3 regions of the Alkalimarinus coralli genome follow, and region 3 is predicted to be linked to each of the others. Evidence: predicted binding sites of a transcription regulator. Region 3 holds the regulator's gene; each other region holds the start of a gene.
The links. The regulator FNR, encoded in region 3, switches genes on or off when oxygen is low (the NO sensors DNR and NnrR bind a similar motif). The targets are predictions, from matches to a motif close to TTGATCTAGATCAA.
Positions count from the first base shown of each region.

Region 1: the regulator FNR is predicted to act here: its motif matches at 3,691-3,704, upstream of MY523_RS10315 (CbbQ/NirQ/NorQ/GpvN family protein).
Region 2: the regulator FNR is predicted to act here: its motif matches at 3,189-3,202, upstream of MY523_RS21395 (TraR/DksA family transcriptional regulator).

Region 1 is NZ_CP096016.1:2,324,280-2,334,857, forward strand. It holds gene MY523_RS10300 (cytochrome D1 domain-containing protein) at 1-248, shown strand, start outside; gene MY523_RS10305 (fatty acyl-CoA reductase) at 705-2,267, shown strand; gene MY523_RS10310 (hypothetical protein) at 2,377-2,790, opposite strand; gene MY523_RS10315 (CbbQ/NirQ/NorQ/GpvN family protein) at 2,762-3,580, opposite strand; gene MY523_RS10320 (tetratricopeptide repeat protein) at 3,748-4,578, opposite strand; gene MY523_RS10325 (hypothetical protein) at 4,755-5,135, opposite strand; gene MY523_RS10330 (DUF1631 family protein) at 5,417-9,142, opposite strand; gene MY523_RS10335 (DNA recombination protein RmuC) at 9,290-10,578, opposite strand, start outside.
Region 2 is NZ_CP096016.1:4,731,905-4,742,482, reverse strand. It holds gene MY523_RS21415 (MBL fold metallo-hydrolase) at 1-868, opposite strand, end outside; gene MY523_RS21410 (acyl-CoA thioesterase) at 928-1,785, opposite strand; gene MY523_RS21405 (hypothetical protein) at 1,947-2,384, shown strand; gene MY523_RS21400 (hypothetical protein) at 2,476-2,640, opposite strand; gene MY523_RS21395 (TraR/DksA family transcriptional regulator) at 2,782-3,114, opposite strand; gene MY523_RS21390 (NAD(P)/FAD-dependent oxidoreductase) at 3,223-4,428, opposite strand; gene MY523_RS21385 (rubredoxin) at 4,457-4,621, opposite strand; gene MY523_RS21380 (chorismate--pyruvate lyase family protein) at 4,883-5,428, shown strand; gene ubiA (4-hydroxybenzoate octaprenyltransferase) at 5,748-6,629, shown strand; gene phoB (phosphate regulon transcriptional regulator PhoB) at 6,735-7,427, shown strand; gene phoR (phosphate regulon sensor histidine kinase PhoR) at 7,456-8,793, shown strand; gene MY523_RS21360 (hypothetical protein) at 8,784-8,939, opposite strand; gene MY523_RS21355 (formylglycine-generating enzyme family protein) at 9,024-9,881, shown strand; gene MY523_RS21350 (formylglycine-generating enzyme family protein) at 10,158-10,578, shown strand, end outside.
Region 3 is NZ_CP096016.1:2,851,471-2,862,048, forward strand. It holds gene fabB (beta-ketoacyl-ACP synthase I) at 145-1,362, shown strand; gene MY523_RS12790 (hypothetical protein) at 1,663-2,775, shown strand; gene fnr (fumarate/nitrate reduction transcriptional regulator Fnr) at 2,931-3,692, shown strand; gene MY523_RS12800 (OmpW/AlkL family protein) at 3,958-4,695, shown strand; gene MY523_RS12805 (hypothetical protein) at 4,799-5,197, opposite strand; gene alr (alanine racemase) at 5,296-6,390, opposite strand; gene dnaB (replicative DNA helicase) at 6,390-7,769, opposite strand; gene rplI (50S ribosomal protein L9) at 8,031-8,477, opposite strand; gene MY523_RS12825 (hypothetical protein) at 8,519-9,361, opposite strand; gene rpsR (30S ribosomal protein S18) at 9,410-9,640, opposite strand; gene rpsF (30S ribosomal protein S6) at 9,701-10,141, opposite strand; gene rlmB (23S rRNA (guanosine(2251)-2'-O)-methyltransferase RlmB) at 10,323-10,578, opposite strand, start outside.

The DNA.
Region 1 (10,578 bases), 530 kb from region 3:
ATGTAATAAACAAAGAAACATTAGAAATAGAAAAAACGCTGCAACCTATCCCGGGAAAAACAGCGGCTCATATTGAGTTTACAAAAAACGGTAGCCATGCACTTATGAGTATTTGGGATAAAGATGGCGCGTTGATCGTATACGATGCCAATACGCTTAAGGAAGTTAAGAGACTGCCAATGAAAAAGCCTTCTGGTAAGTATAACGTTCACAACAAAACAACGTATGCGACCGGTACCAGCCACTAGCATGTACTCTCGCGCTTAAAACACCCTCACAGCTATTCTCGTGACGATTTCCTTGGCCACGAAAGTAGCTGTGTCTTCCTGCTTCAATGCCTCAATGCCTCTGCGCTATCAAATCCTGCTCTAGTCAAAAGTACAAATGCTATGACAAAAACGGTAACTGATATAACAGTAAAGGCAACCTGCAACACTGCAATATTCGAAAATGAAACTCTCTTTCGGGTTTTTAGTGCTTATACTCTAATGAGAATTCTTGTTGTTAACCACATCTCATTATCAGAATAACAAATGAGATACACCTCTCACTTCGATCTACTTGCAATGTTTAATTCGCACTAAATATGTAACTTTGCGCTGTTATGGTTGGTCGTGAAACCAGAGGGCTTTGTTTAGGTTAACAGAGCATTCACGCAACACCATCAAGGATATTTCAACTCAATGGAAAACAGCAGGAACGCTATGAAAACTACAAAAAACTCAGTGGTGAAAAACACACTTAACGGAAAAAACATTCTTATCACTGGCTGTACAGGTTTTTTGGGCAAGGTACTATTAGAAAAGCTAATCTCATCAACTCCCGATATTGCGTCCATTACCGTGCTTGTTAGAGGAAACTCAACATATAATACTGGCAGGGAGCGCTTTGAAAAGGAAATTCTATCATCTTCAATTTTTGACTCACTGCGAGAGCAAGACCCTCTCTCTTTTGAATCTTTTTGTATGTCAAAGATTCACGTCGTTACAGGCGAGTTAACCGAAGCCAGTTTTGGCCTGGAAGCGAGCGAGTTTACCTCACTAGCCAACAAGATCGACGTCATTGTAAATTCAGCCGCCAGTGTTAACTTCCGCGAAGCCTTGGATAAAGCACTTAAAATAAACACCCTATGTCTTAACAATATAATTGAGTTATCCAAACGCGGCGGTGATATTCCCGTTGTTCAGGTATCAACCTGTTATGTACACGGTCTGAACGAGGGAGACATCTATGAAGAAACCAAGGCACCTTTCGGGAAACAGATCCCCCGTAACGAAAAAGGCCACTACCTTGTAGCCGACGTAATCGACCTTTTAAAAGATAAGATCAATAATATACGCTTCCCGGCCAAAGACCTTGACGAACTGAGCCAAGCACTGGTCGACCTTGGAATTAGTGAAGCGAATCACTATGGCTGGAACGATACCTATACCTTCACCAAGTGGATGGGAGAACAGCTTCTTATTGAAAAACTGGATGGCAAGTCCCTTGCAATTGTCCGCCCTTCAATAATAGAAAGTACGCTAAAGAGCCCTGCCCCGGGGTGGATTGAAGGTGTCAAAGTAGCTGATGCCATTATCTTCGCTTATGCTCGGGGAAAAATTGCCTACTTCCCCGCCGACCCTAAAGGGGTCATGGATATTATCCCGGCTGACCTGGTCGCCAACAGTATTATCTTATCAATGGCGAAGGTATTCAGATCACCCAACGAAACTAACATTTATCAATGTTGCAGCAGTGGGTCTAACCCAGTAAAAATTGGCGAATTGAAAGATGCTATGATCAAAGAAGCGCGCTCCAACTATCTTGCTTACCCCAAGTTATTTAAAAACAAAAAACCTGCAAGCAGCTTCAGTTTTGTTTCAAAGTCAGTGTTTGAAACGTCAATGAAGGCACTGCAAATGCCACTTAGCATTCTGCATGATGTTAAGTCCTTTTTGGGCAAAGCAGACAAAAAGAGCATAATGTTAAAAAATATTGATACAGCACTGACACTATCGACCACTTTTTCATTTTATGGTTTTCCTAAATATCGCTTTCACAATGGCAAACTCTTGTCTCTGGCCAAAGAGTTGGGAGAAGAGACAAACAGTGAGTTTTCAGTCGACGCCAGCACGATCAACTGGACAGAGTATTTCGGTAAAAACCATATTGCAGGGCTCGAAAAATATGCCATTAAAGAGGCAAAGAGCAGCGGTGTAGAGGAGCATAGTGGCGAGCAGGAAAGCGACATAGAATCAGTGAAGCAGTCCAAGAAGGCGGCTTAACTGCATGTAGCTATCTTAAAGGCTACATGCCCCAAAAGCAGCTGTAACAAAAAAGCCTGATTGATTACTCAATCAGGCTTTTTTGTTACTTGGCCAACGATGGAAGCGGCTAAAACTTTGGAAACAGTATTGGCTTTTTAGCTAAAGCCCAGGCTAAACCTAAAATTCCCCACATAACAAAGCTTGTATGCACCAGAGTGAAATACATAATAATCCACATCCAGCCATTCGGAGTATTGCCCAACAAAAGATATAGGCCAATACATCCAGAAAATACTAAGCCTCCGCCGAGCAGTGACATAAAAAATGTCTGTCTGATATGGTTCGTGCCCAGAGAACTACGGTCACCACTGCCATGTTTTAAAAAAAGTCGTAACAGAAAGGCAAAAGATATACCCGGAAGAACCAATAAGTTACACAAGTACCACCCCTCTGCCTGCTTGGCAAGTGAGAGGTCTTCGTTCTTGCTTTGTTTATAGCTTCCGTAGGCCAACTTATTCTCCTTCGCCACCAAAAATGGCATATATGACCTCTGTTAAGGCTTCAACGGTTGCCTCATCATCGGACAAAGGCTCTGCCATGGTTATACGACACGCTTCCATCGGTGATATTCCACTCTTAATTAGCTTTGCGGCGTAGATAACCAACCGCGTAGAAGCAGCCTCTTCAAGATCATGATCTTTTAAGTTTCTTAGGCTGTTTGCCAACTTGACCAAAACCCTCGCCTGGGCTTCATCAATGCCACTTTCCTTAACAACAATTGCGGTCTCTGCCGCTTCATCAGGGTAATCAAAGCGAAGCGCTACAAACCGCTGGCGGGTGCTCGGTTTCATTCCTTTGAGTAAATTTTGATACCCAGGATTATAGGAAACAACCAGCATAAATCCAGGCGCGGCTTCAAGATACTCTCCTGTTCTCTCGATAGGCAAGACCCTGCGATCATCGGCCAAAGGGTGTAGCACAACGGTAGTATCCTTTCTTGCTTCAATAACTTCATCAAGGTAGCAGATTGCCCCCTCTCTAACCGCCCGTGTTAGAGGGCCGTCCTGCCAAAATGTGCCTTCTTTTCCAATTAAGTGCCGCCCAACAAGATCAGCCGCAGTGAGATCATCATGACAGGATACAGTATAAATTGGGCGGCCCAGCTTCTCAGCCATATGAGCAATAAAGCGCGTTTTTCCACACCCTGTAGGGCCTTTAATTAATACAGGCAGTTGGTGATTATATGCATGCTCAAATAACGTCTCTTCATTGCCTTGAGGCTGATAAAATAGTTCATCAGTTTCGTTCTGTGGTTTTTCAAACGCATTCATAAAGCGGATCCGTGGATATATTGTCTAAAAGAGACCCAACCCTCCTGCAACCAGATAGGTGTTTGAATCTTCAAGTTGGCCTACCATACCTTGAAACAGTAAAAATGCCCTTGACCGAGGTCAGACTAAGCGATCAGCTCGTTACTTACGCCCTTGCCACAACCGAATTACTTACTCCCTTGCAGCAAGCGAATCAACCTTGCCATCGCTTCACTCAGCTCTTTAACTGCATCTTTGTCTCGGTCAATCAGTATCCAGCGATCAAACTGGTTTACAGGGTGATAGAGCCAGCAGACGTAACGGTCATAGTCACAACCAGATTTGATAAACGGATCAACGCCAAATACGTCCATTTTATTAACCAGCAGTGTGGGAGCGCCCTCCCTGTCATACTTTTTCTCTTGAATCTGCAGTTCATGTCCCGTCACACTAATACTGTATTTAACACCTTTATTAGCATTTTTTTGCTTAACTCTAGCGCCCTGATACGGCACTGTGGTGAGAATGCTATTTATGCGCAGCACCAGTGCTTCAGTCGATGAGTCGGTCAGATATAGCTTTTTAAGCGACTCGAGATAATTATCTTTGCCTTTATCCAGTTTCAAATCAGGGGTTCTAGCGGGTTTCTTCGATACAACGTCTTTCTTCTCTTCGGCTTCCGTGATCATCTGCAGCGCTTGAGTATAAAACTCGCCATCGTCACCAGCTTGAAGGACATAAATCTCCAACGACTTTTGGGCCAGATCATACTCCCCCTGTTGATACATAACCTGTCCATGCATGTAATGAAACTTTTCCGCAAGCGGTACTTCAAGTTCTGATATCTGTTTCAGTTGCCGTTCGGCTTTATCCCACTGTGCACTATCAATTGAACTCTGAACCGCCAGCAGAAGTCTGTTAGCCTCATGTTCTGGGGGTAGCCCAGATGCATAAGTGAGTGTTGGGAACAAAACAAAAAGAGCGAACAACCACTTTCTATAAACGATTAAATACTTCATAGGTCACTATCTGTTTAGCCTTCATTAATATTGCCATGGTTTAAAAATACCTATATGAAGAATAGATGAGAGAAGTTAGAAAGGAAACAAAGCACTGGTTGCTTTTGTAACACAACGTTTCAGGGCATTAGCCTTACATGATGACTGAGTGAAATTACTAACAAAAAATCCAGGCCTTATGAAGCACACACCATATCAGCTTCCGCCATCATCGCATCGATAACCTTGCTTGAAATTGATCGGTCACAATCAACCGCTTTAGCATTCGCCGAGTGCTCAGTAGAGCCCGTACCTTGTTGTGAAGCGGTTCTAAGGATGCTCAACGAGTCATCAGGCTCTGACGGGAAAAAGTCTCCAATATAGGCTTCCACAAGAGACTTGCCATCAGCTACTTTCACGGGGTTAGCGGTATCATGAAGAAGCTGTTTAGAGTCACTACTTAGCTCTTCAATAGTAACGGCCTTAGTTTCGGCGTTATAGGTTTTGAGAACTCGACACCATAACAAAATCACTAATAAGAAAAGAGTGATCTCTAATAAATGTATTAAATAAATCATGAAAGGCCCAAGCAACTCATACCGCTGTTATTATATTGATACAGCCGTTACGTTTTCATGCCTACCTAACCTGATGGAATAAGTAATGTAACAAACTGTTTCAAATATTATATAAGCCCTTGATCATTATATGTGTGACACACTGGTCATTTTGTAGCTAGCAGGAAAAATTCAGGCGGGTTTTACCTGTACATATTTACCGAATTAGCAACAGAGCTTATTTCGGCGCACAGCACAATAGATACTGACCTAAGAAAGCCTGTGAACTGGCTTACCTCTTATTACGCCTGAATATTTTGAAATGCTTCATCCAGTGGTAATGGCCGTCTAATGCCATACCCCTGCGCATTATCAACGCCAATTATTTCAAGCATGGACAGTATCTCTTTATTTTCAACAAACTCAGCAATGGTTTCCATGCCCATGAAGTGGGCTAGTTCATTGATAGACTTGACCAGAGCTTGATCCTTCTGATTATTGACGATATTTTTGATAAAGATGCCATCAATCTTAATATAATCAACCGGAAGTTTTTGAATATATGCATAGGATGAGAGGCCTGTTCCAAAGTCATCAAGGGAAAATTTGCACCCTGTTTTCTTTAAAACCTTGATGAAATCTGTGGCATCTGACAAGTTTGTGATAGTGGCAGTTTCCGTTATTTCAAAGCAAATTTTGTGTCTTGGCACAGAGGTGGCTGACAGCTCTCCTAACACAAAATCCAAAAAGTGCTCTTCATTAATAGATGTTCCTGACAAGTTAATAGAAAAGCCATCGACTTTATCAACAATGCTGGCGTTTTTTTCCATCCATCTTAGAGTGTTATGAATAACCCACTTATCAATTCTGGACATACGGCCGAAATGCTCAGCAGCCTCAATCAATGCAACGGGAGGTAGCAGGTTCTTATCTTCATCATATACACCTAATAATATTTCATAATGAGAAGGCTTGTTGCTCGCCACATTAATATGACGAATTTCCTGGCAACGCAGCATCAAAAGGTCTTCGAGCGAGTGATCAATTCGCTGAATCCAGTTCATCATTTCATTATGATATAGCTGATCCCGGTCTTGGGGGGTATATACGGTTATCCGGTTGCGGCCATGCTCCTTCGAAAGGTTGCAGGCAACACTCGCCTTCTTCATGACCGTATCAATGTTATCACTACTAGAGTCAATTTCGGTTAGGCCGGCACTAACTGTCACAGCAATTGAGTGCTCTTGCCATGAAAAAGCACTTTCCTCCACCGCATCCCTTATATTTTCGGAGAGGATTTTTCCTTCTTTAAGTGCGCAATTATTAAAGATCAGGCCAAACTCATTTCCGCCTACTCTGCCACATGTAGCCATTCCGCCTGCGGCACTCTTTACCACCGATGCAACATGCCTAAGCAGTTGATCTCCCGCAATATGGCCATACGTGTTATTGATAACTTTAAACTGATCTATATCCAAAAAGCAGACAATATAAGATGTTTTGTTGGACATCACATCAGCAACAGCCCGCTCAAGACTCCTTTCAAATGACTGCCGGTTAAGCAAAGCTGTTAGCGGATCACAGCTTGCCTGGTTAGATAAATCTTCATAAACGGACTGCACCATTTGGTGTAATCCCTGGTCTATTACGGGTACTTCTTCTTTATCCAATAATGTCGCCTTACCCTGATTCATGCGGTCTGCCAACTCATCGAGAGATATATCAATATCTTTCATGCCCTGGCTATCAACGAACACAAACCTAAAAGACTTGCTCCCTGACCAGGCTAACCTCATGCGTTGTGCCTGGCCAAGCTCATCAATCAATTCAACCCAATCACCAACGACCATCATTCTGGCCCGCTTATGCCAACGGCTTGTGCCTGGGCTGTTATCTTTCTGTTCTTTGGATGCAGCCGTCTGCGTACCATATTCTTCATTGGGGTCTACTAACCAGCTATACTCTTCAGCAGTGAACAGCTTCGCTTTCTTCCCTAGCAACAAGTACTCTTTTAGCTTATCCATAATCTGGCTATGGGAGGTTTGCCCTGTTGCCCGCAGCTCACGATCAATCATGGTGAGGAAAGTCGGTGCTTCAAGATCTTTTTCCAGACTGTCGCCTACTGAGGCTGACGTATCTGAAGCTAATGCACCAGAAACCGAAGCATCTGCCGGTTCACCTAACCATGAGACAAGCTGATCCACCACTGATAACGAATCCTTAAATCTCGGGCTATCAGCGCCTTCCCTCAACAAGGTCACCAGCATTAACTGCCTCCAGCCACCTTCATCCAGCAAAGAAAGCAAAACCTTGGGAATTTTCTTCCCTTTAATACGTTGGTTAATCTCAGAGACAATCGTTTCCCGCGCCTCAACAAGTCTTTGCTGACCTTCGTATGCCCTGGCTACACGCTCTGAATTACGCTTAAAAGCCTCTTCCTGTCGAGAAACCAAATGATTTATTTCAATCAGTAGCTCTTCAAATAGGTGCAAGTCTCCAGTGTATTCATTGATAATGCGATTGGTGAAGTACTCCAAAGACCGCTCTATACTTCTATTTGGCGCGCGCTTTGTACCTGCTAACTTAGCCAGCTGATTGACAACTTGTCTCGCAGGGTGGTGATGGTTGGAAAAAAAAGTATCATCCAGCAAAACAACCTTAAGCACAGATAGCTTTAGTTTTTTTAGCCACTTTTTAAGCACACCACTGATTCCGATATGCTCTAAAATAGTGTCAAATAACCGATCGGTGATATCAATCAGCTCATTCTCTTTTTCACCTAGCTGGGCTTCTTGCTGGTTATTCTCTTTCAGCCGTTTTTTTACTATATCCTTAAGCGGCAACTCGATAACATTGCCAGGCTGCTCAATACGCTCACGGCTCTCATCATTTTTTACGGATAGTCTATCAGTTCCATTGCTATCACGTTGGCTCTGCTGGAGCTGGCTAACGGCTTCCAAAATATCACCCGTCTGATAGTAGGTGGTGCCCGCCCCGGACTGTGTAGACTGAGTGACAGGGCCGGGAGCCGATACTGAACCACCACCAGCGACAGAAGCCTTGAGGTTTATAAGGGTCTGCAGGGTCGAGTAAGTCCCCTGCATTGTTTCTTTGTGGCCTGCAGCATATTGTTGACCAATATCTCCTTCCTTTTGTTCTCCAGGCCTTTCAGGTTTATCTGGGGCCAGTTGCATGCCAAACAGAGCCTCGTCAGTCATTAACGGCTGAGCGTCCAGTAGATTCTGTTCAGTTTTAGGTGCCTGATTTAATGAGCTCTGAATTGTATCAACAGGCCTATAATTTGTTTCAGAGCGCTTAACATAGGTTTGGTTAGCGACTCCTGGCCTCCCGTTATGCTGAACTTCATCTTTCGTCGACGAGCCCTGTATGCCATACCGTTCAGCAGCAGAAAGAAGAACACCATATATATCCTTAAGCTCAGCTTTAAGCACGCTTCCCAGAACTTTGTAAATAATGGGGTACGAAGACGAGGGTATGGCCAAGGTACCGCAACCAGCCTGAAAGGCCTTTATAATTCTGGCGGGACCAACGGGGCACTCTTCCACACTCACTGCTTTGTCGCTAATTGCCTCAAATACATAACAAAGGCGGTTCAGTTCATAGCCAAGATTTTCTTGAACCACCTTAATCGCAGAGTTCATTGCCAACCAATCTTCAAAGTCATTTTTTTCAACAACTGATAATTTGCTGCTGTCTTTCCTGGGTTCAGTATCAAGCTCTCTACCACAGGCCAGATTACCGAGTGCTGTTGATATACTCTTCGAAACGGAGTCCGACAACCAGTGGCTACGTGACTCTAATGTATGGAGACTTACAGAAAAATCAGAGCGTAAAACACCATCCATAGACTCATTAAACGAAAGCATCAGCTTTACTTCCGCATCTTTAATCGCTCTTTCAAGAGCGAGCGGCAAGCTTTCAAGCATCAGCTTTCGATAACTAAGCAATAGCTTGTCTTTAATCTCTTGCTTACGTTGGTTTTCAGGTGTGGAAGGGGTATTTTGCATAATGCCTTATTTTTGTTACTGCTTATACGACCTGAGAGAACGCATCTCCGTGCAGGTCATTGCTATAATCATTCCGCGGTAATAATTATTTGTCTGACTCATACTGAGGATAGACCAAAGTTGCCAGTGCTGCCTGACGCTGATGCTCTAATGATCGGTTTCAGTTTCAGCCGTCACCTTAACTTTACCGGGCAATTCAGCCTCCTCTGCTTCAACATTTTCAACTAATGATTGAGGAAGCTCTTTCTTTACACGTACGCCAAGGTCAAGGAATTTTTGTGCCTGGCTCAGCAAGTTACCGCGCCCTTCTCGCAATGAGTCCCATGCTTCATGGTAGGTGCTGCTAACCGTGTTGAGTTGCCCTCCCAGCTTATCCATCTTTTCAACAAAAATTCTCAGCTTGTCATAGACCTTGCCTGCCTGATCCGCTAAAACTCTGGCACTCTGATTTTGCTTCTCAATTGACCAGAGGTTTGACACTGTGCGCAACGTTGCAAGCAGCGTCGTGGGGGTTACGACCACAATACGATTTTCAAACGCGTCATTAAAAAGAGTCTGATCATATTCAAATGCTGCTATAAACGCAGGCTCCACCGGCAGGAACATAAACACAAAGTCCGGCGAGTTCATTCCATTTAATTTAGGATAACCTTTTTCGCTCAAACCCTTTATGTGCGCTTTGATGCACTGTACGTAAGACTTTATGTGGACATCTTTTTCCTGCTCACTGCTTGCTTCAACATACCGAGTGTAATCAATCAGAGAGACCTTGCTGTCAATAATAATATGTTTATTATCAGGTAAATGGATAATAAAGTCGGGCCGCATATTTTTTGCGTCATCGTTTTTAAAGTTCGGTTCCCGCTCAAACTCCCGCCCTTTTTTGAGCCCAGACTGCTCAAGTATCATCTCTACCTGGATCTCCCCCCAATTCCCCTGTAGCTTCTTATCACCTTTAAGCGCTTTGGTAAGGTTTGAAGCTTCGTTTGTAATCTGCTGGTTGAGCTTATGGAGTACTTCGATCTGAGTTTTTAACGAAGCTCTCTCTTTGGCTTCATTAACATATACATCATCTATTTTTTGCTTGAACCCCGTCAACTGTTCTTTGAAAGGGGTGAGAAGTGCGTCAAGCCCTTGTCTACTTTGTTCCGTAAAGTGCTTTTGTTTCTCTTGGAAAATCTGATTGGCCAGGTTTTCAAACTCTTGCTTAAGCTGCGTTTTGTTGTCTTCTAATAACTTAAGTTTCTCCTGCCAGTATTGCCGCTCTTTTTCATTTAACTCCTCGTACATGACCTCCGCCTGAATCAACTGCTGCTCTTTCAGCTCCAACAACCCATTAAGCTCAGCAACTTGCACACGCATCCCTGCACGCGCAATAAGCCACCCAATAATGCCCCCAGTAATAAGAAAAACAGTGCTTGCTACCACGCCGACGG
Region 2 (10,578 bases), 1.9 Mb from region 3:
ACTTGGCCCCGATATCTTCACCAATTTTCACGGCCTCTTCGGGGTCTGCATGGACAGCACCAAAAACCTCCCTTGGGGCATAGGCTCCAATTGGCACCAATGCAATATCATAGGGGCCTGTTAACTGCCCAATTCTTGCGAATTCAGAACCATACCCCGTATCACCCGCAAAGAATATTTTTACCCCGTTGTATTGCATTGAAAAACTGCCCCATAAAGCGCGGTTTTCATCGACAAGGTTTCGCCCTGAGAAGTGGTACGCAGGTAAGCACTGGAATGTTGCATCCTGTTGTTTCAACTCATGGTACCAATCCATCTCAATAATCCGCCTAAAGCCTAATTTGCGCAGTAACTCCCCAGTGTTCAGCGTGGTAATAACCGTACAGTTTGTTTTATCTGATGCTGCTTTCAGCGCATGTACATCAAGGTGATCATAATGATTATGGGAGATAATAATAACATCGGGAGCCAGGTCATCAATTTGTAGCGGGGCCGGTACCAGCCGACGAGGGCCGCTAAACTGAGTTGGCGACGCCCGATTAGACAAGAAGGGATCAGTCAGCACATTAAGGCCATTAAACCGAATGTAAAAGCAGGCCTGCCCCAACCAGCTAATGGATGGCTTATGGGCCAAAGCCGCCAACATCTGCAGCGCCTTCTCTCTTGGCAGGCAGTGCTCATCCGGGTAGTCAAAAGGTTTATTTCCAGAGATCGCTAACTGTGCCAATACAGGTAACATTTTCAGCGAGTGTCGTCGATCAACCCAGGGAGAGCCAGGCGGAGATCTGAAACGGCCAGCCTGATGATGCCAATGATCCGCATAGGGGTTGCCAGGTATTTCCTTTAAGTCTCTCACCAGTTGTTCCATCTATCTGTCTGCTCCCTCTATCCCAAGACCGCTACCCCAAGACCTCTACCCTATTAACGTTACTTTCGCTTGCGTATCAGCGCTTCCTGACAGACTGAGGCAACTAGTACCCCCTCCTGATTATAAATATTCCCGCGATTCAGCCCCCTGCCGCGGGATGCGCTGGGACTATCCATATCATATAACAACCAGTCATCCACCCTGAAGTCACGGTGAAACCATATTGCGTGATCCAGGCTCGCAACCTGCATTCCCTTATCCATAAACGAAACGCCATGTGGGAGCATTGATGTTCCCAACAAACCAAAGTCTGAGGCATAGGCCAGTATGCATTGATGGATTGCCGGGTCATCCGGCAGTGATGCAATCGCCCGAAACCAGTTTTGCTTGTAGGGTTGACGAATATCGGGAGCCAGGTAATTGATTGGGTTTACCGGCCTGATCTCTATCGGCCTGTCTTGCGTGTACTGCTCCCTGACTTTTTCAGGAATCAGCGCTTTAAACTTCCGCCTTGTTTCAAGCTCTGAATAGATACCCTCAGGGCCAGAGGTTTCAGGCATATCAAACTGGTGTTCAAACCCTTCTTCTGGCGACTGAAAAGACGCAATAAGCGTAAAGATTTCCTTATTCTGCTGTCTCGCAATAACTCTTCTGGTAGAGAAGGTTGCTCCATCCCGCACCAGTTGAACTTCGTATTCGATGGGTAAAGAGTGGTCACCTGGGCGCAAAAAATATGCATGCATTGAGTGGGCATTCTTCCCTTCTACCGTTTTGGAGCTGGCCATCAACGCCTGACCTAACACTTGCCCCCCAAATACGTGGCGAAACCCAAGATTTTCACTATTGCCACGGAAATTAAGCTCATCTATTGACTCTAACGCCAATAATTCCACTAATTTTGCAAGCACTTCAGTCATTTATTGCTCTCTTGTTTAAGAATCACCGCCATAGTAAACCGTAGCTCCTCTGACAATTCAATTGCCAAATGTGCCACAATTATGGGGCATTTCGGTAACCCCGCATACACTGTTTTAAATAACCTGATAGAATCTTACAAGGTTTCATTGGAGCATGGCTTATGAAAAACAGGCACTTACAGGCATTATTAGTAGCATCTTTACTCTCTATTTTCGTTGTCTCACCGGCTTTTGCCATAGACCTTAGATACGACCCAGAGCAAGACGCACCGACCTCCAATGAAGAGCCTTCCTCCCTTGCAAGCGAAAAAAGCCCAAAGCAACTGTTACCCGGCGAAAGAGACTCCAGCAATACCATTAATACTACCCCAGGGTTATCGAAAGACGACAAACGGGCTGTAGAGGCGGCCTCACAAACAGGTTGGGTATTTAAAGCACCTTCACTCTCATCAGATAAAGAGCCCAACATAACTGACGAGCGAGAGTCCGTAAGAATGGCAGAGGAGCAGAGGTGGCGAGAAAGCGGAAAAAATTACGACGATAACCTTCTGAACAAAGATAATTACAGGATCAACGTAGAAGCAGAGTATACGTTTTAATAAGGGAAACCCACGAACCCGTTAAGCTGATAAGAGTCCAGCGTTTTAAAGCAGCGATTGCGATAGCTAATTTGAGCGGAATAAATGCAACTTATGGCTTCGTCTCTGATGTTAGAGTATTAACACGCAGTGCGTCTCGAGCACTCATTTCCCAGCCAGCAAAGTTAGATTTCTTGTCTGTTTCTTTGCCTTTTGCAAGCGCACCTTTCTCTGGTGATGGCTTCTTTGTTTTTGTTGCCAGTGTAAACCGTGCCATGATCTCTCTCGAATGATTCAGCGCAGAAAACTATTTCTGCGCTCTTTTGCAGACACACCTATTATTGCAAAACATTACAAGAAGATACATAACATTACATTTATTTTAGTCTTGGTTAACTGCTTTATTAAGAAGCAGGCGTTAATGCATCTCCTCCTTGGTTGCGCAATCAACACAGCGAGACGAGAATGGCCTTACCGCAAGCCTTTCAGCTGGGATACTGGCACCACAATCAACACAGTCGCCGTAACGCCCTTCATCCATACGAACCAAAGCACTGTTAATCTTGTTGATCTCAGCTTCAGCTTCAACGCCTAACGCTTGCAGTACCTCACCATTTTCCAGTTCAACCGCTTGTTCTGCAAAGTCATGATCGAGTGGCTGTGAAATATCTTTTTTGATACTACCAAGCCTGCTCTCCAGCTCAGACCGCCTGCCTAATAGCTGGGCGCGAATTTCTGAATATTCCTTCATAGGGCTACACCTTTTTAAGATTTAATTTCACACATTCCATGTTTCTAAATATAGCACTCTATTTAGGCACTGCGTTGATGCAGCTCAGTTGTTTCAACTTCATACCTGTCAGTGGATACCGGGTACCCGCTTTGATAAAGCCTGTTTCTCAGCAACACAGTCCCCAGTCAACGCGAAACCCAGCAGTACGCCATCAGGGGACGTAAAAAGGGCCTTTACATTATGACCTTCACGCTCAACGTCCCACTCACCAGGCGAGCCTGGCTGGGGCGGCAACACAACAGCGGGGCAAGCAGGCGTTTTTGTCGCTACAGGCATCACGCCGTAGCTGACTTCAGTTGGTAAGCCTGTCAGTGTTTTTGCCAGCGCGCGAGCACATGCCATCAGCGGCAGCACATAAAGCATCACACGGCCATCAACTTCAGCGCAATCTCCCAGGGCAAACACATCTTTTTCAGAGGTTTCCAAAAGTCGGTCAACCACAATCCCCTTGTTAACCTGCAAGCCCGCATTTTTGGCCAACGCCGTTCGAGGGTTTAGCCCTACCGCAGAGATAACAATATCTGCTTGAATAACCGTGCAATCATCCAATGTCGCTACAACACCGTTGTCTTGAGCATCAACCTGATTAACCGTTTTGCCAAAGTGAAAGCGCACCCCCGCTTCGCTCAACCCGTCTGCGACAGCACTCCCGGCTTCATGCGGCAGTAGTCCGGTAAGCGCCGTTTCCGAAGGCGCAACGACGTCAACGTCATAACCGCCAATTTTAAGATCATTCGCAAATTCGCAGCCAATCAGCCCGGCCCCCATGATCAAAATTCGCTGTTTACCATTCAAAGATTCCCTAAAGCGCCGATAGTCCGCCAGATCATTGATAGAAAATATTTTATCGGTGCCTGAACCTGGTATATTCAGCTGGACAATATCTGCCCCCCAGGCAATAACCAGCTTGCTGTACTTAAGCTCTTCATCTCCAATTCTAACAACATGCTGATCCGCATCGATCCCTGTCACCGTGGTAAACGTTCGAACACCTAACGACAACTGCTCAGCCATTTTCCCTGGATCAGCCATCGACAGCTGGTCTGCTGTTTTGGCTTTTGTAAAACCGGTTGATAGCATCGGTTTGGAGTACGAGTGCCCATCATCTGCAGTAATAAGCAACAGTGGAGTCTCTTTATCCAACTTGCGAATCTCTCGAGCTAATGAGTACCCGGACAAACCTGTCCCTATAATCACAATAGGCGCCTGATCATCACTGGAATCTGAAAGCCTGGAGCCCGCAAACGTTGGGCCTGAGTCGCTAGTCGTCATATTTAAGTCTCTATTTTTTAGTGGTTTACTAGATTTCGATCATCTCAAAGTCTTCTTTTCCGACACCACAGTCAGGGCACAACCAGTCTTCCGGTACATCATCCCAGGCAGTACCAGGCTCAATGCCATCCTCCGGCCAACCTTCTGCCTCATCATAAATCAGACCACATACAACGCATTGCCACTTCTTCATTCTATATCCCCAGCCGTTAATGTATTTCGCAGCCCCAACAATCAAGCTGCTAGCTAACTACCACCGCTGTAAATTAAATCAAAGGTCAGGCTGAACTTCCACTTTATTGACAAGCGTTACCTTTATTCTGGCAACCTAATGCCCAGCAAAGCACTTCAACATCTAAATGGCCATAGCAGACTGGCGACGCTCTGCGCTATAATGCCCGCCTTCACAGCGCTCAGGTTAACGCCCTGAAGCTACCGCAACAGGATCTAATTGATGTCACTAAATGGCCGTTGGCATACATTCCGTCGAGTTCCCTCTTTCTATTTGCCGAACGAATGGCGTGACTGGATACTTGATCGGGGTTCATTGACCCAACGCTTAATCGAAGCCAGTAATGGCAATTTTTCTGTCAGAGTCGTGCGCCAAGCCTGGTTACAACCTAACAGAGATGAAGCGCTCATGCTGGGCTGCCCCATGACCACGCGGGCCTTGATTCGCGAGGTTGAACTCTTATGCTTCGGCGAAACCTGGGTCGTCGCGCGCAGTGTCATCCCCAGCAGCACGCTGCATGGAGAAGAGCGTCAGCTAAAAGCCTTGGGAAACCGTTCGCTAGGCACATTTCTATTCAAGTCTAGAGCAATGAGACGAGGGCCATTGCAGATCACTCAGGCATCTCCCGAACACCTTTCGATGCAAGTGGGTTACTCACTGCACGACCCTCTCTGGGGCAGGCGTTCAATTTTTTATCTTCACGAAAAACCACTACTGGTCAGCGAGCTGTTTTTGCCTGCAGTGCTCAGAAGTCAAGCAAAGCGTTAATAGTTCAGCGCAACCAACCGGTTGCAGGGCCATGCTATAGCGGTAGTATTCTTTATAAGAGAGAGCTTTGCACGATGTTATGAGCGAAGCAAAGACAAGGCAAAAAATGACGAAAAAGCGCAGTTTATGTGTAATAAGTCCCGGTCGACCCAGGAGAGTGCACCATTTTGAGTCATTTTTTAACGATGAATTTGTAAGCGCAGTAGTCGTGCAAAGCTCTCTAAGAATCTGTAAGATAATGGCAACTTTAATACGCCTTGAGAGTAGCTAATGGCTCACCGGCGTTATTCTCAACTACAATCATAACGCCCAAAATATCATGCGCAGCGCTTCTGGTCGAAGATACAACTTTAGAACTCAGCTTCCTTACTACATTCAACTAACGCGCCTTGATCGCCCAATAGGGGTGTATTTGTTGCTATGGCCAACACTCTGGGCACTATGGTTTGCAGCATCTGGCGTTCCATCACTCAAAATACTGTTTATTTTTATTGCAGGGGTCATACTGATGCGGTCTGCTGGCTGCGTCATCAATGATTTTGCAGACCGCAATATTGATGGTCATGTTAAGCGAACCAAAGACCGGCCTTTACCCTCAGGCAAAGTGACCGTCAAAGAAACCTTGATTCTATTTGCCGTACTCTGCATCACCTCGTTTATATTGGTTTTGCTGACCAATACACTCACGATTTATTTGTCATTTGGAGGGCTGGCACTCGCTGCGACCTACCCCTTTATGAAACGCCACACCTACCTGCCTCAGGTCGTACTGGGGGCCGCTTTTGCCTGGGCTGTACCTATGGCCTACGCTGCCGAAACGGGAGAGCTGCACAAGCAGGCATGGTTACTTTATGTGATAACAGTGCTCTGGACTGTCGCCTATGACACCATGTACGCCATGGTTGACCGTGATGATGATATTAAAATTGGCGTTAAATCTACCGCTATTCTGTTTGGTAATGCTGACCGAATGGTCGTTGCCATTTTGCAAACACTGGTCATTCTGGTTCTTTGTATTGTGGGCAACCAAGCAGAGTTAGGGTCGCTGTATTATCTATCGGTTGTGGTCGCTGCGACGCTATTTGTCTATCAGCAACACCTGATCCGTAACCGGGAGCGAGAAGGCTGTTTCAAAGCATTTCTCAACAACCATTGGGTCGGACTGGCGATATTTGTTGGTATTGTTGCAGAGCTTGTATAAGCCTATTTGCCCGTAGCTGGACGAAAAAAGTCACTCTGTCATATATTTGTAACATGTTACCGTTGTAATGGTGAGCCATCGATTCACTCAAATAGGTCAGAGGGTATGACAGGAAAAACCGTACTCATTGTAGACGACGAAGCGCCAATCAGAGAAATGATTGCCGTCGCACTCGAAATGGCAGACTATCATTGCCTGGAAGCAAGTGACGCACGCCAAGCCCACTCATTAGTCATTGATCATTCACCAGACTTAATTCTACTGGACTGGATGTTACCAGGCACCAGCGGTATAGAGCTGGCTCGCCGCTTAAAAAAAGATGAAGGAACCTCTGAAATCCCAATCATCATGCTGACCGCCAAGACTGAAGAAGACAACAAAATTCAGGGCTTGGAAATTGGTGCTGATGACTATATTACAAAGCCGTTCTCTCCTCGCGAGCTGGTAGCACGCTTAAAAGCAGTATTAAGACGGGCAACCCCTCAGGGAAAAGAGTCTCCCATTGATATTGATGGCTTAATTCTCGATCCGGTCGGGCACAGAGTGACCTCTGACAACCAGCCGCTAACCATGGGGCCAACCGAGTACCGGTTGCTACAGTTTTTTATGACCCACCAAGACAGAGTTTATACTCGAACTCAATTGCTCGACCACGTTTGGGGTGGTAATGTCTACGTTGAAGAAAGAACGGTTGACGTACACATCCGGCGCCTTAGAAAAGCACTGGGCAGCAGGCATGAGCACCTCATCCAAACGGTAAGGGGCGCGGGATACCGGTTTTCAACAAAAGCGGCCTAAGAGCCCTTGAGCACGGTTACCAATAACGATGAAAAAGAACTGGCAAAGCTATATTCACCGTATTTTTTTCGCCCTGGTTGCGCTAATCATCATCGGGTTACTGGTCGGGTCTGTTAGCTGGGTACTGGTGTTCGGCCTCGGTGCTTATCTAGCCTGGACATTGGTGCAAGCAATCAAGTTGCATCAATGGTTGTACTCTCCTTCCAGTGAAAACGCTGAACAGGGCAGTAAAAGCACACCTCCTGAAAGCCATGGCTTATGGGGAGACCTGTTCGATGGCATCCACAGTCTTCAAAAAGGTCACACGGTCGCTCAAAATCGCCTAAGAACGATGATTAACAGAGTGCAGGAGTCTGCCAACGCGCTGAATGATGCAGTGATCATGACGGATGCCCGTGGCGCTATGGAGTGGTGGAACAAATCTGCGACCAACTATCTTGGATTCATCCAGCGCTCCGATCATGGCCAACCCATCTATAACCTTATTCGGACACCCGCGTTTAAGACTTATTTTGAACAAAAAGAGTATGATGAGCCCATCGAGCTATCCTCGCCAGCCAAGCCACATATTGTATTACGGTTCAGGATAACGCTATTTGGTGAAGATGATCGCTTGATTATTGCTCAGGATATTACCCGTATTCATAACCTTGAGCAGATGCGGAAAGACTTTGTTAGTAACGTGTCTCATGAGCTGCGCACACCCTTAACGGTTATTAGTGGCTATCTCGAAACACTATCTGGCAACAGTGACTCCCTGCCGCCGATATGGAAAAGAGCACTCAATACCATGTCCCAACAGGCGGGAAGAATGGAGCAGTTGATCAGCGACCTGTTACTGCTGGCCAAGTTTGAAACGGTTGACCAAAGCCAGGCCCAGCAAGAGACCTCCATCCATCACCTTTTAGAGAGTATTCGCAGTGACGCATTAGCCCTCAGTGGCGATCAGGGACATAATATCAAGTTGAAAAACAGCGCCGACGGCTCATTTATTGGCGATGAAAGTCAACTCAGAAGTGCCTTCTCGAATATTATTTTTAATGCCGTAAAGTACACCCCCTCCGAAGGTGATGTTGATATTCACTGGTGGTCTGACGATGAAGGGGTTCACCTTTCGGTCAAAGATAGCGGCGTTGGAATTGACCCTATTCATATCCCTCGCCTGACGGAGCGTTTTTATCGTGCAGACCCTAGCCGTCATAAAGACACCGGCGGATCGGGTTTGGGGTTAGCCATTGTTAAACACGTTTTACGCAACCACGATGGCGAACTGGAAGTAAAAAGCAGCCAGGGCCTAGGCAGCGAGTTTATATGTCACTTCCCTAAAACACGGCATATTGAAAATACCGGGAGCCCTCACGCATAGGCGAAGCCAGTATATTTTGCGGTGGGCTTGGGTGTAATGAGAGCAGGATTAACAAACTGCTCGACACTTAACGCTGCCGCTAAGCCTGATTCACTCATCAACGGAGCACTGAGCTCAACCACCCGCTTACCCATCAAATAGCCCATAGCTGTCACCCGAGCGGCATTTACTGCTATAATCACAGCTCTCAAAAATTGAAAACGGATTTCAATTATTCAAGGAATACATGGATGAAACCCTCCCTCAAAGCCATCGCATTATTATCAACAGCCCTCCTGACCGCCTGTACCTCAACCGAAGACAAAGTGAATGACCTGTTACAGCGTCATATGGATGCCTTTGTGTTTGTAGAAGGCGGGTCATTTATGATGGGGAACCCTGGAGGGTGGAGTGTCCGTCGTGATAGCCTCCCAGCCCACAAGGTTACGTTGGATAGCTTTTCTATTCAGAAGTATGAGGTGACGCAGGGGGATATGGATCTGTTTATGGAGGTGACGGGGTATACTTATATTGATGACTTCTATGCAAAAGACAAAAGTAAATATCAAAATAGATTTTCCGCTGAATTACCTGCACCAACCGCATGGGCTGACGCTAGAGCATTTTGCCAATGGATAGGTAAACTCAGCAATAAAACTATTGATTTACCAACAGAAGCACAATGGGAGTATGCTGCACGTTCGCGAGGTAAAATGTATCGTTTTGCCACCGATACAGGGAAAGCAGTTGCAGGCGTCAATATGGCTCAAGAAGCTAAAAAGGGCGTTTTCGACCACAACGCCCTTCCAAAAGCGCCAGGAAGCTTTCCTCCTAATCCTTTGGGGTTATATGACATGTCTGGTAACGCCGCTGAATGGGTCCTAGATAATTACCAGCCAGACTATTACGAAAACTCACCAGAACTTAACCCACAAGGCCCCGAAAAAGCAAAAACAAGCGGTCTTAAAAGCGGTCCTATAGACCACCATAAAGTTGCTCGCGGCGGGCGTTTTTATGACTTTTGGGGTAATACAACCGTTTCCCGTTTAGATAAACCTCAGGAGCTAATGGGGTTAGATACAGGGTTTAGGTGCGTCATGCAAAACTAGTTGACTGTCATTCAAGATCAGGGACAAAAGAACCAGCTCTACTGTTAAGCCAATTTCGAGCTCTACTACTTTGCCTGGACTGATAAAGTAAATGATCAAAAATTCTTCTATAGTTATTCAATAATGTCGTTGAGTTGCCTTTTTGACCTTCCCGCCCCATTAAGCGTAACACTTCTATAAACTCACACACTGCCCACAACGCCCCCTTATCTGTTATTATTAGCCATAGATTGAAAACGGACTTCAATTAACGGCATGTTATCAAGGAATATATAGATGAAACCCTCCCTCAAAACCATCGCATTATTATCAACAGCACTCCTGACCGCCTGCACCTCAACCGAAGATAAAGTGAATGACCTGTTACAGCGCCATATGAATGCCTTTGTGTTTGTAGAAGGCGGGTCATTTATGATGGGGAACCCGGGAGGGTGGAGTGTTCGTAAAGATACACTACCTGCTCACAAGGTGACTTTGGATAGTTTTTCTATTCAGAAATATGAAGTCACTCAAGGGGATATGGATTTGTTTATGGAGGTGACGGGGTACACATCGACCTACGTTAATTACGATCGGTTAAGAACCAATAACCCAAACCGCTTTGTTGATAAATTACCTGCTGCGGTAACATGGGGTGATGCAAGAGCCTTCTGCCAATGGTTGGGCAAGCTAAGCAACCAGCTGATCGACTTGCCCA
Region 3 (10,578 bases):
TCTCCCCTATTAGAGTCGCCCGATAGACACTGCCATACCAATACATATTGCACTTAGCCTGCTAAATAGACTTTTGTCATATTTATTAATAGCAGTAAATTTGGCTAAAATAGGCGAATCACTTCATTGATCTTGAGAAAACCAATGCGAAGAGTTGTCGTTACAGGCATGGGAATTGTTTCATGCCTTGGAAACACTAAAGAAGACGTCCTAAAGAGCCTGAAAGAAGGCAGATCAGGCATTCGTTTTAATGAGTCGTATCATGAGAAAGGGTTCAAGAGCCAGATTTCAGGCTCTGTTGACATTGATAAGGCATCATTAATTGACCGGAAGTTGCTGCGGTTTATGGGCGACTCTTCTGCGTTTGCGTATATCGCCATGCAGCAGGCAATTCAGGATTCCGGCTTGTCAGCAGATCAGATATCCAACCCGAGAGTCGGATTAATAGCCGGGTCTGGCGGGGCATCCTGTGAGAACCAGGTAAATGCGGCTCAAATAATGGAAGCAAAAGGGGTTAAGCGAATCGGCCCTTATATGGTTCCCAGAGTTATGGCCAGTACAGTCTCGGCCTGTTTGGCTACCGCATTCAAAATAAAAGGGGTTAACTACTCAATATCGTCGGCGTGTGCAACAAGCTCCCACTGTATTGGGCATGGTATGGAGCAGATACAGTCTGGCAAGCACGATATTATTTTTGCTGGCGGCGGCGAAGAAGAACACTGGACTCAATCCATGCTGTTCGACGCAATGGGCGCACTCTCAACTAAATACAACGATGCACCTGAAACGGCTTCGCGCCCATTCGATGAAAGCCGTGACGGCTTTGTTATTGCTGGCGGGGGTGGAATGCTGGTGCTCGAAGAACTGGAACATGCTAAAAAACGAGGCGCGCCTATTTATGCAGAGTTAGTAGGCTATGGTGCCTCGTCAGATGGATACGACATGGTGGCACCTTCTGGAGAAGGCGCAATACGCTGCATGCAAGAAGCATTGGCGACCGTCGATAGCCCCGTTGATTATATTAACGCGCATGGCACCAGTACCCCGGTTGGAGACGTATCAGAACTGCGGGCGGTAAAGGCCGTTTTTGACAGCAATGTTCCCCCGGTATCTTCTACCAAGTCACTCTCCGGCCACTCGCTGGGTGCGGCTGGCGTTCATGAGGCGATTTATTCCCTGTTAATGCTTGAGCATGGGTTTATTGCAGCCACCGCCAATGTGACAAAATTGACAGAGGAATCAGAGGGAATACCGGTGATTACCGGCAACGCGATAGAGCAAAAACTAAATACTGTCATGTCAAACAGCTTTGGCTTTGGCGGCACCAATGCAACGTTGGTATTTAGAAAAGTAAGCCACTAGGCTTTATTCATCCATAGGGGGCAAGACATCCCCTATGGATGCTATTCCCTCCCCTGACTACGCGCCCATTCCTGCCCCCCATTGATTTACCAACCACTTACCACACATTCTTTTTCCGAAAGAGACCTTTGCACGACGTTATGAGCGAAGTAGTCATGCAAAGGTTTCCAAAAATAGCACATCAATAGGTCTATTGATGCAAATCAACACCCCTATTACGTCGTTGAGTAGACTACAGTTTCCAGATTAGATGTTAGTGAGTATGCCACCCTCGGGCGTTGAACAAATTTAGGAATAATAATGGGATCTCCATTTGAGAAGATTACCCCAATAATAGCTGACCACCGAACACTACAGGATGTTTTTGGGGATAATGCATACCCAACAAGCCGCACTATGAGACAAATTTTTTCACACAAAGACTGGCTATTTTGCACAAATAGTTTCCGATATGACTCTCCGGACAAGCCAGGTCTATTCGTTGAAGACAGAGGGTTTAGTCTTCAGAGCTATACTGACATCATTACCAACAGCAACAGAACAAACTCTGAACTTGCATTAAGCTTGTCTATGCCGCTGCAAAATACGTTGTGCAGTTTTCCTAAGCAAAATAACAGCACCACAAGCAAAATCACCCCGGTTAGAAATTATATCGACCACCTGCTCCATGAAGTTCGTTTACTGAGTGACCTAATCCCCAGAACTCGCCGCATTAATTATATTCACTGGCAGGGGGAGATTGCTCAACTGCTAAGCCCGGCAGAAATGACAGAGATTATGTATTCGCTCAATAAAGCCTTTACGCTACAAAATGAACAAGAAGGCACCTATGTCATTGAACTGGAGAAAGTGCCTGCGGATGATGCAATTATTGCGCTGATAAAAGGCTTGGGCTTTAACCATATTTGCCTCGGCACCCAGAACAGGGATCAAGGCCCTATTGATTTTGATTTTTTAGCCGACCAGGTAAAAATATTCAAGCAGTATGGCTTCAAAACGGTCAACGTACGATTTCTTACCAGACAACATGAGTCATGCGAACAGCTCAGTGAAAAACTGGAAGGGTTAATTGGTATCGACCCGGATACCATTTACTTAATAGACGAAGAAGAGCGTCAATCAGTCCTTTCAGGCGTCGAAGCCGAAGAGACAACCACCTGTGACTGTCATAAAGAGTTTGAAAACAGGCTTATTGAAGCAGGGTTCCAGAAACTGAATCATGTTAAATTCTCAAGGGACAATTCAGTGTCCAAGGGTATATCCGGTGATTTAGTTGGCATAGGTTTAGGCGCGACCAGCCTAATTGAAAACTCGTTTTCTCATAACGTCGACCAGCTTGATCAGTACTACCAGAAACTACAAAGTGGTCAGCTGCCTTTTGGTTATGGAGGTTATATCCGCCCCAAGTACTAACCCTTATTAGACTAAAGTATTAGTTCCTGCAATTTGCCTCCTTATCCTTCTATATCTAGTAAGTTTATATGCTAGAATTGCCTCATCTATGTTCCAAAAAGCATAAAAATTGATTATCCTGATGGAATAAAAGCTATTAACCGAGTAAAGCGAAGATGAGTGAGAAAATAGCAGCTATTGATCCGCAACCAGCAACAGGTATCCATCAGTCCTGCTTACAGTGCAGTCTGAGCAACCTGTGCATTCCAATTGCAGTTAACAAAGATGACATTGATCGCCTTGAAGACCTCATAAAACAAGGGAAGACGATCAACCGGGGAGATCATATTTTCAAGGAGCACTCCCCCTTTAAATCTTTATTTGCAGTTCGTAGCGGCGCAATTAAAACCTACTCAGTTACCGAAGATGGTGAAGAACAGGTAACCGGTTTTTACCTCCCTGGAGAGATAATTGGTCTCGATAGCACCAATACAGATTCGTACAGCTGTTCAGCAAAAGCACTTGAACGCGCCAGCGTCTGCGAAATTCCTTTCGGCCAACTCGAAACACTGGCTGCTAAAATCCCAACACTCCAGCACCACTTTTTTTCGCTGATGAGCAAAGAGATTCAGGGCAGTCGGCAACTCACCATGCTGCTTAGTAAAAACACCGCTGAAGAGAGAATAGCCTCCCTGTTACTAAGCCTTTCCAGCCGATTCAAGCTACGCAAGCTGTCCGGCACACAGTTCCGACTCCCTATGCCCCGAAATGATATTGGCAACTATTTGGGACTTGCTGTAGAAACAGTAAGCCGGGTATTTACCCGTTTCCAAAAAAGTGGGCTTATTTCAGTTCAGGGGCGAGAGGTCATTCTTGAAGATATGGATGCACTTGTAGATATCGTTAAAAATCACGGCAAGTGTATGAAAGGCGAATAAATTCACACCTCCCCTCCCCGAAAAAGAGGCTTAATGCCTCTTTTTTTATATCTACTTATTAGTTACTCAAAACAACACAACAAAAAAATACCTCCTTATAGGTATCTTTAGTTAACTTGATTTATCTCATTTTATTTTCATTTCTCACACTTGCCACCAATAGCCGATATTATTTTATTGCGATATGTCAATTTAACAAAATTCACCATAGCTACACTGCGCCCATCACAACTTAATCACTTCGAAACTCAATCAGGGTAGCTATATGTTAAAAAATGCATTAACTTCATCTCTTGTTGCTGGTTCACTATTAATTAGCCAATCTGCTTTTGCTTATGAAGCAGGAGATATTTTCATTAAAGGCGGTATCGCAACTGTCGATCCCCAAGAATCCAGCTCAGACATTGTTATAAATACCCCGGCTCTGGGCCCTGCCACTGGTGCAAAAGTAGGCCTGAATTCTGATACCCAATTAGGATTAGTATTCAGCTATATGGCGACCGACAGAATCGGTATTGAGCTACTTGCTGCAACACCATTCAAGCACGACATTTCTGGCGCTGGCGCAATCTCAGGCGTTGGAAAACTGGGTGACACCAAGCACCTTCCACCAACGCTCAGTGTGCAGTATTACCTGGCAGAGCCAGACGCAAAGTTCCAACCTTATGTTGGAGCCGGTATCAACTACACTATTTTCTTTGACGAAGGAACTACAGATACACTAACAAACTCAATTGGTGCATTGGCAGGCCTGACTGGTACGCCAGGTGTGGTAGCCACAAGCACCAAGCTTGATATTGATGACTCAATTGGCGCTTCGCTACAAGCGGGTTTTAACTATGAAATCACAGAAAATGCCGGGCTAACCGCAGCTGTTTGGTGGATCAACATCGATGCCGATGCTGAAATTACCGCGCAAACCAATGTGGGAACAGTAAAAGCAAATGTTGATGTTGAAGTAGACCCTTACGTTTACATGCTAGGCGCATACTATAAGTTTTAAGCCTACAGTAAGTTTTAAGCCAAACACCAATAAGAGAACCTGGCCTTTAACAAGGTCAGGTTTTTTATTTAGAGATATTGGTTAAGGTCTACCCTTAAAGTCTTCAATCTTCAGACTCTATAACACGAAGAGCAAACAACCCACCCAGAAACGCAAAGAAAGCCCCCAGTACAACCATAACAACCGCCATCAATGTAATGCTACTATTTTCTGCCGAGGAAGTTACCGAAGCAACGCCCGCTAAGAAGCCAACAGCTGCGGCGTGCCACGCTTGCTTTTGATTTGCAATCGTACCTGTTAAAAGCCCTCCAAATGCCATCGTCAGGCAATAAACCAGCATTGCAAAGATAAACCAAATTTCTTGTTTATAGGTTGAGAAAAATACATAGTCACTCGCTGCCATGCCTATGTATGACGCTAGCAGCACATAAATAGCCTGGCCGAACAGCCCCACCAAGATCGTCACTACCAACCCGATAATAAGCGCTTTCCAACTGATCATTGAATTTATCCTGAAAATGGGAATTATTGTAAAGCTGAAGTGTATATTAGCGAGTGCTGGAAGGAATTGACTTACTACAGATCACTCAAGTTAAGATGTCACTCTTCGGAATATAACCTTGGCACTCTTGATGTAACACCCGTTAGCAGCTCATAGCCAATCGTTCCGGCAGACATAGCAACCTCGTCGACTGAAACGTTCTTGCCCCAAAGCTCGACGGCATCCCCCACTTTGGCATCGGGGTGATAAGTAAGGTCAACCGTCAGCATATCCATTGAAACACGACCTATTAGCGGTACAACGCGGTCCCCCACCCATACAGGCGTACCTGTTTCGGCATGACGCGGGTAGCCATCACCATACCCCACCGCAATGGTACCCACTTTGGTTTCGCGACTCGCACGCCACGTCCCACCGTAGCCCACGCAATCCCCTGCATTCACTTCATGTATCGCCATAATACGTGACTCAAGCGACATGACTGCGGCTAACCCAAGGGCTTCTGAGGATAAGTGCGGCATAGGTGAAGAACCATACAGTATGATTCCGGGCCTGACGCAATCAAAATGTGCAGACTTATGGGCGAGCAACGCTGCGGAATTGGCAGCAGTCAACAATAACCCCTCAGACATTGAGCCCAGATTATTAACCACCGAACTAAACAGCGCCAGTTGTCGCTCTGTTTCTGTAGTCTCTAACTCATCGGCGCTAGAGAAATGGGTCATAAGCCCTACAAGCTTAACCAACGGGGTCTGCTTAAGCCTGTAGACCAACTCGCGCGCCAAGGCGGGCTTGAACCCCAACCTGTTCATGCCGGTATTCAACTTGAGCCAGACAGCGACAGGTTGATTAACCTCTGTAAGCGCGTTTAGTTGCTCAAGCTGATATTCAGAGTGAATAATCAACTGCAGTTTGTGCTCCGCAGCTAATAACACCTCTTCAATCGAAAAGGCCCCCTCCAGCACTACCACAGGGTTATCAATTCCGTTTTTCCTCATTGCTATTGCCTCATCGACACAGGCGACAGCTAGAGGCGCATCAGGGATTGCTCGTGCGATTTGACAGATACCATGACCATAACCGTTGGCTTTAATAACCGCAACACATAACGCGTCTCCGGCCAGCGTTGAAGCCAGCTGGTAATTTGCTTTAAAAGCGTTAAGGTCTATCTTGGCAAAGGTGGGTCGGGTCATTAGAACTCGCCATCGTAATCAGTGTGGGCAAGATCCTCAAACTTGGTAAACTGCCCCTGAAAGGCGAGTTTGATGGTTCCTGTAGGCCCGTTTCGTTGCTTACCGATAATAATCTCGGCAATCCCCTTATCAGGGCTATCTTCGTTATAGTAGTCATCACGATAGATAAACATAATAATATCGGCATCCTGCTCAATTGCGCCTGACTCTCGCAAATCCGAGTTGATAGGACGCTTATTGGGTCGCTGCTCCAAACTTCGGTTAAGCTGAGACAGTGCCACAACCGGGCATTTCAACTCTTTAGCCAGCGCTTTAAGCGAGCGAGAGATCTCAGATATTTCAGAGGTTCGCCCCTCGGTATTCCCAGGAACCTGCATAAGTTGCAGGTAATCGATCATGATCAGGCCAAACTCTCTTTTTGTTTCACGGGCAATCCTCCGCGCCCTTGAACGTACCTCAGTCGGGCTCAAGCCAGCAGTGTCATCAATATAGAGCGGTTTGTCTTTTAGCAAGCTAACCGCTGACGTCAAACGAGGCCAATCATCCTCCTCCAACTTACCACTTCTTACACGCCCTTGATGGATACGCCCCATAGACGACAACATACGCATAACAATCGCATCTGATGGCATCTCCATACTGAATACCAGTACAGGTTTACCCGCTCCAAACAAGGCATTTTCAACCAGGTTCATCGCAAAGGCCGTCTTACCCATAGACGGCCTTGCAGCCACGATAACCAGATCTGATGGCTGTAGCCCGCCAGTATTGGCGTCTAGATCTCTAAACCCGGTCGTCGTTCCCGTCAGCGGATCATCGGTATTGAACAACTCATCGATGCGCTCAAGTGTTTGTGTCAGAATTGGGTTAACATTTTGAGGCCCCCCCTCAGATGCTCTAGACTCTGATATCTGAAAGACTTTACGCTCTGCTTCATCTAACAATTCGGAACTCGTTCGTCCCTGAGTGTTAAATGCAGAGTCGGTTATTTCTCCAGAGGCTGAGATCAGTTTTCTGAGAATAGCCCGCTCACTAACAATTTCAGCGTAGGCTCTTATATTTGATGCACTGGGCGTATTCTTAGCCAAATCACCCAAATAAGAGAGTCCGCCAGCATTGGTTAGTTCTCCGAGCTTTTCCAGCGCCTCAGACAGCGTAACAACATCAAGTGGCTGTCCTTCGCCAGCCAGCCTTGCAACAACCCTGAAAATAAGACGGTGTTCATGTCGATAAAAGTCGTCCTCAACCACCTTATCAGCCACTACATCCCATTTACTGTTATCAAGCATAAGACCGCCTAAAACAGACTGCTCAGCTTCGATTGAGTGAGGGGGGACTTTAAGCTGACTCAGCTCTGTATCAGAATTCATATTATTCATGATTTACCGCAACAACTTCCTGGAGCATAGATAGGGAGAACATTTAAGCGTGACAAAACACATCAGGCTATTTTAATGCGTCAGTAAGAGAATTAAAAACAAAAACATACCGCTGAAACAAATACGGCCCAAGGGTTCGCTAAAGCTTATCACTTTAACAACCCTTGGGCCGTATTCGCAATTCATCAACCTGTTCCCGGATAACCTTAAAGATATAAGTTATCTCTATGGCAAGCCCGGGAACGTTGTAGCTAGTAAGTATTACTCAGCAACAACTGTCAAGCTAACGACTGCATCCACATCGCTGTGAAGGTGAACAGTAATTTCATACTCACCCACTGCACGAAGTGGTCCTTCTGGAAGGCGAACTTCGCTCTTGTTCACTTCAACTCCAGCCGCTGTGATTGCATCTGCAATATCACGAACGCCAATTGAACCGAACAACTTACCTTCATCACCCGCTTTAGAAACGATAGTGACTTCTTTTGAATTTACTTGTTCTGCACGTGCTTGTGCAGCAGCTAGCTTCTCTGCTGCTGCTTTTTCAAGTTCAGCACGACGAACATCAAACTCTGCAACATTTGCTGCAGTCGCAGGAACTGCCTTACCGTAAGGGATAAGGTAGTTACGACCGTAACCTGATTTTACGCCAACCTTGTCACCAAGGCCGCCGAGTTTACCGACTTTCTCGAGCAGGATAACTTCCATCTCGCAAACCTCTTTAAACCGTCTGTGATAGCCAACTAGTTCTACTGGTCGATTTCGCTGTTGTTAATTCGACCTCTAAAGTCAAACCAACTGTCCAGTATCGCCATAAAAATAATCAGCAAAAACAAGCTAGGCCCTAATAATAATGCGCTCATATAAAACACAAATAACCAGTGCCCGCCCAAATTCCGTTTAGCCACACTACCATGAACCAATGCAATGCCAGCCAGTGTCAGCGGTACCAAAATAATCAGCACCAACAGAACAATATTTAAACTTATCGCCGGACCAAAAAGCGTTAAACCAACAGCACTCAGTGAAAACACTGGTGATAGCTTAAAGCCATGAAACTCCTGACGAAAACCTCCCGGGTTGTAGAGCGAAGACTGCCAGCTTCTCGCCAACATCACTGCCCCTAATGCTATTGCCAGATATGTCGTCGCCAAACTACCGACCATTAGAGAAGTGAACGCGGGTTCTAACTCCCCACTGAGCTGTTTAACCATCTCAGGGTCGATCTGCCTATAAACGTCTTTGGCCATATCGATTAATTGCTGTACGACTTCCGGCAGCATAACAGGCAATAAAAGCCCCGTTGTAAATGCAACCAGCACACCTGCAATTAACATCTTTTCCCAGGAAACAGTCTGCCTTAGAGCGACAGCCATAACCCAAGAAAGAATTAACACTAACACTATTCCCGGATCGCCGAGCTTAATCCACCATGCTATTGCAGGTAATGAAGCCCAAACCAAAATATTTGTTCCTTGTCCCACTCCTTTACGCAAAGTAACCAGAGTTAGAACAGCCGCACTTAACCAAAACATCAATGGCAGCGCTGCGGCAATCACCGCCACGATTACGGCCTGTTTCGGGCCGCGCATCAAATATTCCGCTAATGCACGCATACAGGGTAATCGCTACTTTTTAACTTACTCGTGGTGGTTATCTGTAAAAGGTAACAGAGCCACGTAACGTGCACGCTTGATAGCTGTTGCCAACTGACGCTGATAACGAGCTTTAGTACCAGTAATACGGCTAGGAACGATTTTACCGGTTTCAGATACGTAACCTTTTAAAGTTTCGATATCTTTGTAATCTATTTCTTTAACCCCTTCAGCAGTGAAGCGGCAAAACTTACGACGACGAAAAAAACGAGCCATTGTAATTTCTCCAAATTAAGAATTTTAACTAATATTTAACCAATCAATGCAAAAGGAAGATTACTCTTCGCCTTCTGCCTGGCCTTCAGTATCAGTAGCATCGGCAGCTTCAGGAGCAGTCTGTTCAGCAGCTTCAGGAGCAGGACGACGATCTTCACGATCATATCGACGCTCTTCGCGACCTTCAGATGCTTTAATTAGAGAAACTTCAGTGATCGCTTCTTTACGACGGATGATCATGTCACGAATGATCGCATCGTTGAAACGGAAGTTGTGGGATAACTCATCCAACGCTTCACTTGTGCATTCGATGTTCATAAGAACATAGTGCGCCTTGTGAATTTTGTTAATAGGATAAGCCATGTGGCGACGGCCCCAATCTTCCAAGCGATGAACTTCACCACCAGCATCAGCGATGATGCCTGTGTAACGCTCAACCATTGCTGGAACTTGCTCGCTTTGATCCGGGTGCACCAGAATTACGATTTCGTAATGACGCATTGTATCTCCCTACGGGTTATAAGCCTCCCATAAGCGGTAAATCACTTTGAGAAGCAAGGAGTTGAATTGATGTGTTTTAAGAACCGCGCATTTTAGTGTTTAAGCAGGGGGGTTGCAAGCAGAATTTGAACAAAAAACAGACGATACAGGTAAGGTCTCACTCACCTGTAGCATGTTGGTACTATTTTAAGCTATTCCTTTGTCTCACCGCCTCAAACAGGCATACCCCGGTTGCCACTGAAACATTTAAACTACTCACCGATCCGGCCATGGGAATTTTCACCAAATCATCACAATGCTCTTTGGTCAAACGGCGAAGCCCTTTCCCTTCTGCCCCCATAATCAGGGCAACCGCACCGTTAAAGTCGTTTTCATAAATCGTTTTATCGGTCTCTCCGGCAGCCCCCACTAACCAAACACCATACTGTTTTAACCAC